Regions from separate parts of the Paenarthrobacter ilicis genome, predicted to be linked through region 1. Evidence: predicted binding sites of a transcription regulator. Region 1 holds the regulator's gene; the other holds the start of a gene.
The links. The regulator HrcA, encoded in region 1, represses chaperone genes, less so after heat shock. The targets are predictions, from matches to a motif close to TTNGCACTCGNNNNNNNCGAGTGCNAA.
Positions count from the first base shown of each region.

Region 1 (3,787 bases):
TGGTTGACGCGGATACCGGCGGATACTGAGAAGCACGTCAGAGCAACCCAAATTCCCGTGGCAATCACAGCGAAAATGTTGCCCACAACCGGGAGCATGACCAAGAGGTTGGCAAGCACGGCGGCGATGGTCGGAGGCAGCGTGAAGTTCAATGCCTCCCTGGATTCCTGCGCAGTGAAGGGGCCGCGGTCCCGGAAAATCAAGTAGATCAGCAGGGACGGCAGGCACCCGAGAATGCCGCCAAAGTGGGCCAGGGTTGCCCATTGCCGGTCCTCGCTTGCAGTCAGCGGCAGGGCGTTGGCAGGTGCGCCATGGTACTGGGGCCGCCCTGCGGCGCTGCCCGGTTCTTCAGGAGCGTTCTCTGCCACGGTGTCTTCCTTTTGCTGTAAAGATGCTGCTGTATTGCTGTCCCAGAATACCGGCATAAGGGCACAGCGCCGGACCACTCCCCGGTGGTTCGCCGGTTGGACCTTGGAAATGGGCGTCAGGGGGCGGTGAGGAAATCGATGACTTCCTCAACGCGCCCCAACAGTGATGCTTCCAGGTCCGCATAGCTGCGTACCGCGCCAAGCAGCCGCTGCCAGCCCAGACCGATGTCCTCTGCGGTCTCGTGTGGCCACCCGAAGGCGCGCAAAATCCCGGTCTTCCAGTCGACTCCGCGGGGAACCGTTGGCCACTGCTCGATGCCCAGGACCTTGGGTTTGATGGCCTGCCACACATCCACGTAGGGGTGGCCCACAATGAGGACGTTGCCTGCCGCTCCGGGGTAGGTCATGGCATCTGCGGCGATTCGCGATTCCTTGGAACCCGGGACAAGGTGGTCCACCAGGATTCCCAAGCGCCTGCTGGGGCCGGGGTTGAATTCCGCGATGGCCGACTTGAGGTCATCCACGCCGTGCAGGGGTTCCACCACGATGCCCTCCACGCGAAGGTCATCACCCCACACCTTCTCCACGAGCTCGGCATCGTGTTTGCCTTCCACCCAGACGCGGCTGGCCTTTGCCACCTGGGCGCGCTGCCCGTGGACCCTGACGGACCCCGAGGCGGTCCGTCCCGGCGTCGTAGCGGACGCGGCGGTCCGCGGCGCGGGAGGCATCAGCCGGATGGCCTGGCCCTCCAGGAGGAACCCGAAGCCCAGCTGGAATGACTTGGACTTGCCCCGGCGATCCTCCAGGCTGACGATGTGCATGCCCCCGGTTTTCTCCACCCGGGTGACTTCGCCCACCCAGCCTGATTGGACGTCTTCCAGGACCATCCCCCGCTGGACCGGCACTTCGGGAAGCTGTTGCTTGGCAGGGGCGGTCAGATCCCGGGGACCCCAGTCATTGAAAGCCAAAATGCTTCCTCTTTCTGCTGGCTGAATGTGGGCGGTTTCAATGCTAGCAACGAGGGTGGCCCATAATAGACTGTTAGCACTTGGGCATGTTGAGTGCTAAGACCTGGGATCCAGCCGCGGTCCCGCAGCGATGGGCCGGATGGCCCACGGCAGTTTGTCAGGAGGTGGATCGATGAGTGAGCCGCGCAAGTTGGAAGTACTGCGTGCCATTGTTGAGGACTACGTTCATTCCCGGGAGCCTGTTGGATCCAAGGCCCTCGTGGAGCGCCACCACCTTGGTGTTTCAAGCGCCACCATCCGGAATGACATGGCCGTGCTGGAAGAGGAAGGCCTCATCGCCGCGCCCCACACCAGCGCCGGTCGGATTCCCACGGACAAGGGTTATCGCCTCTTCGTGGACCGCATTTCCCAAGTGAAGCCACTGTCGGCCGCCGAACGACGCGCCATCCACTCATTGCTGGAAGGCCCGGATGACCTGGATGACGTACTGGAGCGGACCGTCAGGCTGCTGTCGCAACTGACCAACCAAGTCGCCGTCGTGCAGTATCCGCAAGCCAGCCGTGCCGTGGTCCGCCATGTCGAATTCGTACTGCTGGCCCCTCGGCAAGTCCTGTTGGTCCTGATCGCCGATACCGGCAGCGTTGGCCAGAAAGTCATCGACGCCGGCAGCGAAGTGGCCAATGAAGCCCTGATGATGCTGAGGTCGCGTTTCCTCGGGAGCATCGCGGGAACCCAGCTGGACCTTTTGCCGCAGGTTCTGCCCTCTGTTGTGGCCTTGTGCAAACCCGAGCTTCGAGGCTTGGCGCAAACCCTGGCCAATGGCCTCCAGTCACTGAGCGACAACAGCCGGGAAGAAAGAATTTTGATGGCCGGAACGGCCAACCTGGCCAGGTCCAACGTGGATTTCCCGTTGAGCATTGGGCCGGTTCTTGAAGCACTTGAGGAACAAGTAGTCATGCTTCGGTTGTTGTCCGATATGGGCGATGACCCTCGAGGCGTGACAGTGAGCATTGGCCGGGAGAATCCGTACGACGGGTTGGCCGAGGCTTCGGTAGTGGCTACGGGCTATGGATCCGGTGCGAAGGTAGGCATTCTGGGTCCCACCCGCATGGACTATCCCACCACCATGGCCGCGGTGCGCGCTGTTGCCCGCTACCTGTCCCGCATTCTGGGCGGCTAGATCCCGGCCTGAAAATTATCCGCAGTACAACAAGGAAGAGATACCGACTTTGAGCAGCCACTATGACGTTTTGGGAGTCTCGCCGGAAGCCACCGGGGAAGAGATCAAAAAGGCGTACCGCAAGTTGGCGCGCAAGCTCCACCCGGATGTCAATCCCGGCGAGGATGTTGCCGAGCAATTCAAGGCCGTCACACATGCCTACGAGGTATTGTCGGACCCCCAGAAACGCCGGGTGTACGACGCCACAGGCAACGAAAACGGAACCGAGAATGGTTTCGGAGGCGGCTACGCAGGTCAGGGCTTCGCATTCCAGGACATTTTCGACACCTTCTTCGGCGGCGGCGGTGGCCAGGGGGCACCGGCCTCGCGGGTACGCCGCGGCCAGGATGCGCTGATCAGCGTCCGCATCGACCTCAAGGATGCCGTCTTCGGCGTCAACAAGAAGCTCGAAGTGGACACTGCCGTGGTGTGCCCCACCTGTGACGGCAGCTGCTGCCGCCCGGGAACGCATCCCGAACGCTGTGACATCTGCGGTGGCAGCGGCCAGGTCCAGCGTGCCGTGCGTTCCATCCTGGGACAGGTCATGACCACCGCTCCTTGTGGTTCCTGTGAAGGCTTCGGCACTGTGATCAAGGACCCCTGTAACGAATGCAGCGGCCAGGGACGCATCCGCAGTCGTCGTTCACTGACCATCAAGGTTCCCGCGGGCGTTGCCACCGGCACGCGCATCCAGTTGTCAGGCCAGGGCGAAGCCGGTCCTGCCGGTGGTCCTGCAGGCGACCTTTACGTTGAGATCCGCGTTAACAACGATTCCATGTTCATGCGTGAAGGTGACGATCTGCATGCCACGCTGAGCGTGCCCATGACGGCAGCCGCGCTGGGAACAGAACTGCAGCTGGATACTTTCGACGGCGCCCAGGGCATTGACGTCAAATCAGGCACGCAGTCAGGTGAAGTCATCACCCTGCGTGGGCTCGGTGTGACGCACCTCCGGGGCTACGGCCGCGGAGACCTTAAAGTGCACCTGCACGTGGAGACGCCCAGCAAGCTGGACGCCGCCCAGGAGGAGCTGCTCCAGCAACTGGCCAAGTTGCGCGGTGAGCAGTTCACCGAGGGAAAGCTTGTTGCCAGCGGCGGCATGTTTGCGAAACTGCGGGACAGGCTCGGTAACCTGTAGCGGTGAGCAACCCAGTTTTCTTCGCCCCGCCTGGCAGCCTCGACGGCCTTGAGCCTGGTGCAGTGTTCGTTCTCGACGGGCCGGAGGCCCGCCA
Region 1 covers NZ_JAFBCD010000001.1:2,144,299-2,148,085, reverse strand. Annotated here, with positions in the region: gene JOE60_RS09770 (DUF4870 domain-containing protein) at 1-368, opposite strand, end outside; gene JOE60_RS09765 (DUF3097 domain-containing protein) at 485-1,336, opposite strand; gene hrcA (heat-inducible transcriptional repressor HrcA) at 1,509-2,516, shown strand; gene dnaJ (molecular chaperone DnaJ) at 2,566-3,693, shown strand; gene JOE60_RS09750 (16S rRNA (uracil(1498)-N(3))-methyltransferase) at 3,696-3,787, shown strand, end outside.

Region 2 (3,787 bases), 620 kb from region 1:
CCTGCCTGGCTTGAACATTCAGCGAGGCCACCATCTGGCGATAGCTTGGAAGGCGCCCACCCGGGGCTGGGTTGGACGCCTCCCACGGCGCAAGCCACTGGCTGTTACGCGAACGGACCTCGGACCACTCCCGCTTGTCGCGGTAGCGGATAGGCCTGAGCAGCAGGTCTCCGCTTTCCAGGGTTACCGGCCAGATCGCTGAGCCGTACATGCCGCGCTACTTGGTTACTTGGTTACTTGGGAAGCGCTGCGGTGAAGTTGGGCAGCCACTCGCGCAGTTCCGGGCCCAGATCCTCGCGTTCGCACGCAAGCTCGATGCAGGCCTTGAGGTAGCTGAGCTTGTCACCGGTGTCGAAGCGGCGGCCGCGGAAGACTACGCCGTAGACGCCATATCCTTCGCCTTCACCTGCAGCAAGAACTTCGAGGGCATCGGTCAATTGGATCTCTCCACCGCGGCCAGGACCGGTCTTTTCCAGGACATCGAACACAGCGGGGTGCAGGACGTAGCGGCCAATGACAGCAAGGTTGGAGGGAGCTTCCTCAGGGGAAGGCTTCTCCACCAACTGCTTGATGCGGACGTAACCCTCATCGCCTTCGTCCTCAACATCGGCGCAGCCATACGCGCTGATCTTCGAGGGCTCAACCTCGATGAGTGCAACAACCGATCCGCCGGTCTTCTGCTGGACGGCAATCATCTCGCTGAGGAGGTCATCCTTGGGATCGATCAGGTCATCGCCCAGGAGAACGGCAAAGGGTTCCCGTCCAACGTGCTGCTTTGCGCGAAGGACCGCGTGGCCAAGGCCGTTGGCGTCGCCCTGACGGACATAGTGGATGTCGCCCAGGTTGGTGGCAGACTGAATGGCCTCAAGCTTGGCGGTGTCACCCTTTTCGGCGAGCGTGGCTTCAAGCGCCGGCACCCTGTCAAAGTGGTCTTCCAAGGCACGCTTGCTGCGGCCCGTGATCATCAGGACATCGTGCAAGCCAACCTTGACTGCTTCTTCGACGACGTACTGGATCGCCGGCTTGTCAACGACGGGCAGCATTTCCTTCGGCATCGCCTTTGTTGCAGGGAGGAACCTGGTACCGAGACCCGCTGCGGGGATGACGGCCTTACGGACAGCATTGTTATCGAGAGTCACGGGACTAATGTAACGGAAGGTACACAGCAACGACTAAACCCCTCGCCGTGCCGGTAGTACTTTCGGTTGACGCAAGTCAGCGTAGACAGGTTCACCGACGTCCGGCGGATTCGAGGATCGGAGAGGCATGGAAAGCAAAGAAGACATCCGCAGCTTCCGCCGCAGGCACCGCAAAACCATTTCCCCGGAGGCGTTGGCAGCGGCTGGAAAGGCGATCGCCGGGCACGGAATGTCATGGGCAGAGAGGATTTCAGCCGATGAGAAGGCTGCGTTTGCCGTCTACGTGGGAGTCGGCGTCGAACCGCCCACCTTGCCCCTGATCCACGCGCTCCACGAGGCGGGCCACCAGGTCCTCCTGCCGGTCTGCGAACCCGGCTGTCAGCTGAGTTGGGTTTACTGGACTCCCGCCACGCACTTCGTCCGGTCCGCATATGCCCCCATTGACGAACCGGAGGGTGACCGGCACAGCAGCGCTGCGGTGGCCGCAGCTGCCGGTATTTTCATGCCGGCGACGGCGGTGGACCAGGACGGGAACCGGATCGGGCAAGGTGGCGGCTACTACGACCGGATGCTGGAAGGTCTCGACGCTTCCGGCCAACGTCCCCCGACCATCGCCGTGGTGTACGACGACGACGTGTTGCCTTCGGGTTCGATTCCCGCCGAACCCTTCGACAGGCCGGTGCGCGAGATATTGACGCCCTCAGGGCTGAGGACCTTGGGGGACGTGGAATAGGCACACGGTCCGGGGCGTTATGACCCAGCGAGGTGCCCTCAAGGTGAGGGGACGCCGGATGATAGAATTGGCACTCAGGCCCTGCGACTGCTAACCCGAAGACTCATCGGCGAAGTTTTCAGGACCTGAACCTTGTCCTGAAGGAGGAATTCAGTGCCCACTTACGCATACGCCTGCAAAGACTGTGACCACGCCTTTGATATCGTCCAGTCCTTTTCTGACAGCTCCCTGACGGAGTGCCCAGAATGCCAGGGTTCGCTTCGTAAGAAGTTCAACAGCGTTGGCGTTGTTTTCAAGGGCTCGGGTTTCTACCGCACTGATTCGCGCGATGCCAAGGGCAGCACTGTTTCCGCTGCCCCTGCAGCTCCCGCAGCCTCGACTCCTGCACCCGCTGCTGCTTCGGCACCGGCCGCCAGCTAGGACCTTCCCAAACCGCGCCATTTCCACACCCGGGCCGTTTTCCACATAGCCAAGCCTGGTTCTGTCGCCGTGCACTGACGCCTGGATAACGTGGCGCCATGCCACGAACACCAATTACCAACCGCCGCCGCCCTCCTGCTGCCCGCCCTATGTTTCGGACTCCGGGACGCCACCCCGTGAGGTGGCTGGCCCGTAACCGACGGCTGGCCGTGGCTCTCTTGCTGTGCCTGGCCGCCGGGATTGCCGTTCAACAGTTGACCCCTGATCAGGGAGTACGCATGGCGGTGCTCACTGCAGCGCGTGACCTCCCCAGCGGCGCCACCCTCACGGCTTCGGATTTCACCGACACCGTGCTCCCTGCCCAGCTGGAGCTTAACGGCGCCATCAAAGCAGTCAGCGATCTTGAGGGTCGGCAACTCTCATCGCCCTTGGGCCGAGGGCAGATCCCCACTGAGGCAGACTTGCTGGGGCCCGGGCTGTTGACCGGAGCACCGCTTGGAAGTTCAGCAGTGCCCCTCCGCATGGCGGATCCCGCTTCCATTCAGCTGCTCTCCCCCGGTCAACTGGTAACGGTGGTCCTCACCGCAGCCGGCTCCTACGATGAATCCCGCAGCAGCCAAGTGCTCGCGGCCTCTGTCCCGGTGCTCTGGACCTCGGCCCAGGGCGGAAAACCCGGCGAGTGGCTGGGCACCACCGAAATGGACGGTCTCATGGTGGTAGCGGCAGACGCCGAGCAAGCAGAAAAGCTTGCCGGCGCGTCAACGCAAGGCAAGCTTTTCTTTGTGCTGGTCAACCCCTGATGGAGTCGGGAATGTCAGCCCCAGTGTGGGGGCTTCTGCTCCTTCAGCCATTCTTCGTGATCGTAGCCGGCTTCGTCTCCCCATCTGTGGGGATCATCTTCCGCGGCTTTTGTAGGCAGGATTCCGCCGGTAGCAGGCTTGACGGCGGGCGCTGCGGACTCCTCGCCGGCCTGTTCACTGCCCTCCCGGAGCTCACCGGACGGAGCGCCGGCAGTTTCACCGGCATCGATTTCGTTTTCGCTCATCATTGCTTCTTTTTCGTCAGTTGCTTGGTGCGCCGAAGGTGCGTCGTTTTCACTGCTCTTAGCAGCCCGTCGAGCACTAGGCGTAAAAGTCGGCTGTTCTTTTCCCGCATTCAATTGTTCAACATCGATGTCCAGGAAGCCATGCTGAGGAGTGGCGGAAAGCTGCGGAACATGATTTTCCAGCCCCAGGTAGGTACCTATCCGGTCAGCACAAGAGGAAGGATCCGTGAAGACCTCGATCGTCCACAGGGACATGTAGCGCCAGCCCATCCGTTCCAGCAGCTGCGGCCGAAGACGGCTGCGCTCCCGGACACTCATCCGCCGGTACCGTTCGGTGCCATCGGATTCAATGGCCACGGGCGTAGGAATCTCGGCGCCTTCCCTGCCTATGGTGTGCACCGGGTCGGCTGCCGCCGCGATGTCCAGAGCCCCGTCGTACAGATGCCACAC
Region 2 covers NZ_JAFBCD010000001.1:2,768,241-2,772,027, forward strand. Annotated here, with positions in the region: gene JOE60_RS12630 (GNAT family N-acetyltransferase) at 1-211, opposite strand, end outside; gene galU (UTP--glucose-1-phosphate uridylyltransferase GalU) at 234-1,139, opposite strand; gene JOE60_RS12640 (5-formyltetrahydrofolate cyclo-ligase) at 1,267-1,872, shown strand; gene JOE60_RS12645 (FmdB family zinc ribbon protein) at 2,026-2,292, shown strand; gene JOE60_RS12650 (RcpC/CpaB family pilus assembly protein) at 2,442-3,092, shown strand; gene JOE60_RS12655 (DUF4011 domain-containing protein) at 3,107-3,787, opposite strand, start outside.
Region 2: JOE60_RS12645 (FmdB family zinc ribbon protein) is a predicted target of HrcA. The motif match lies at 1,940-1,966, and genes of this name have one in related genera.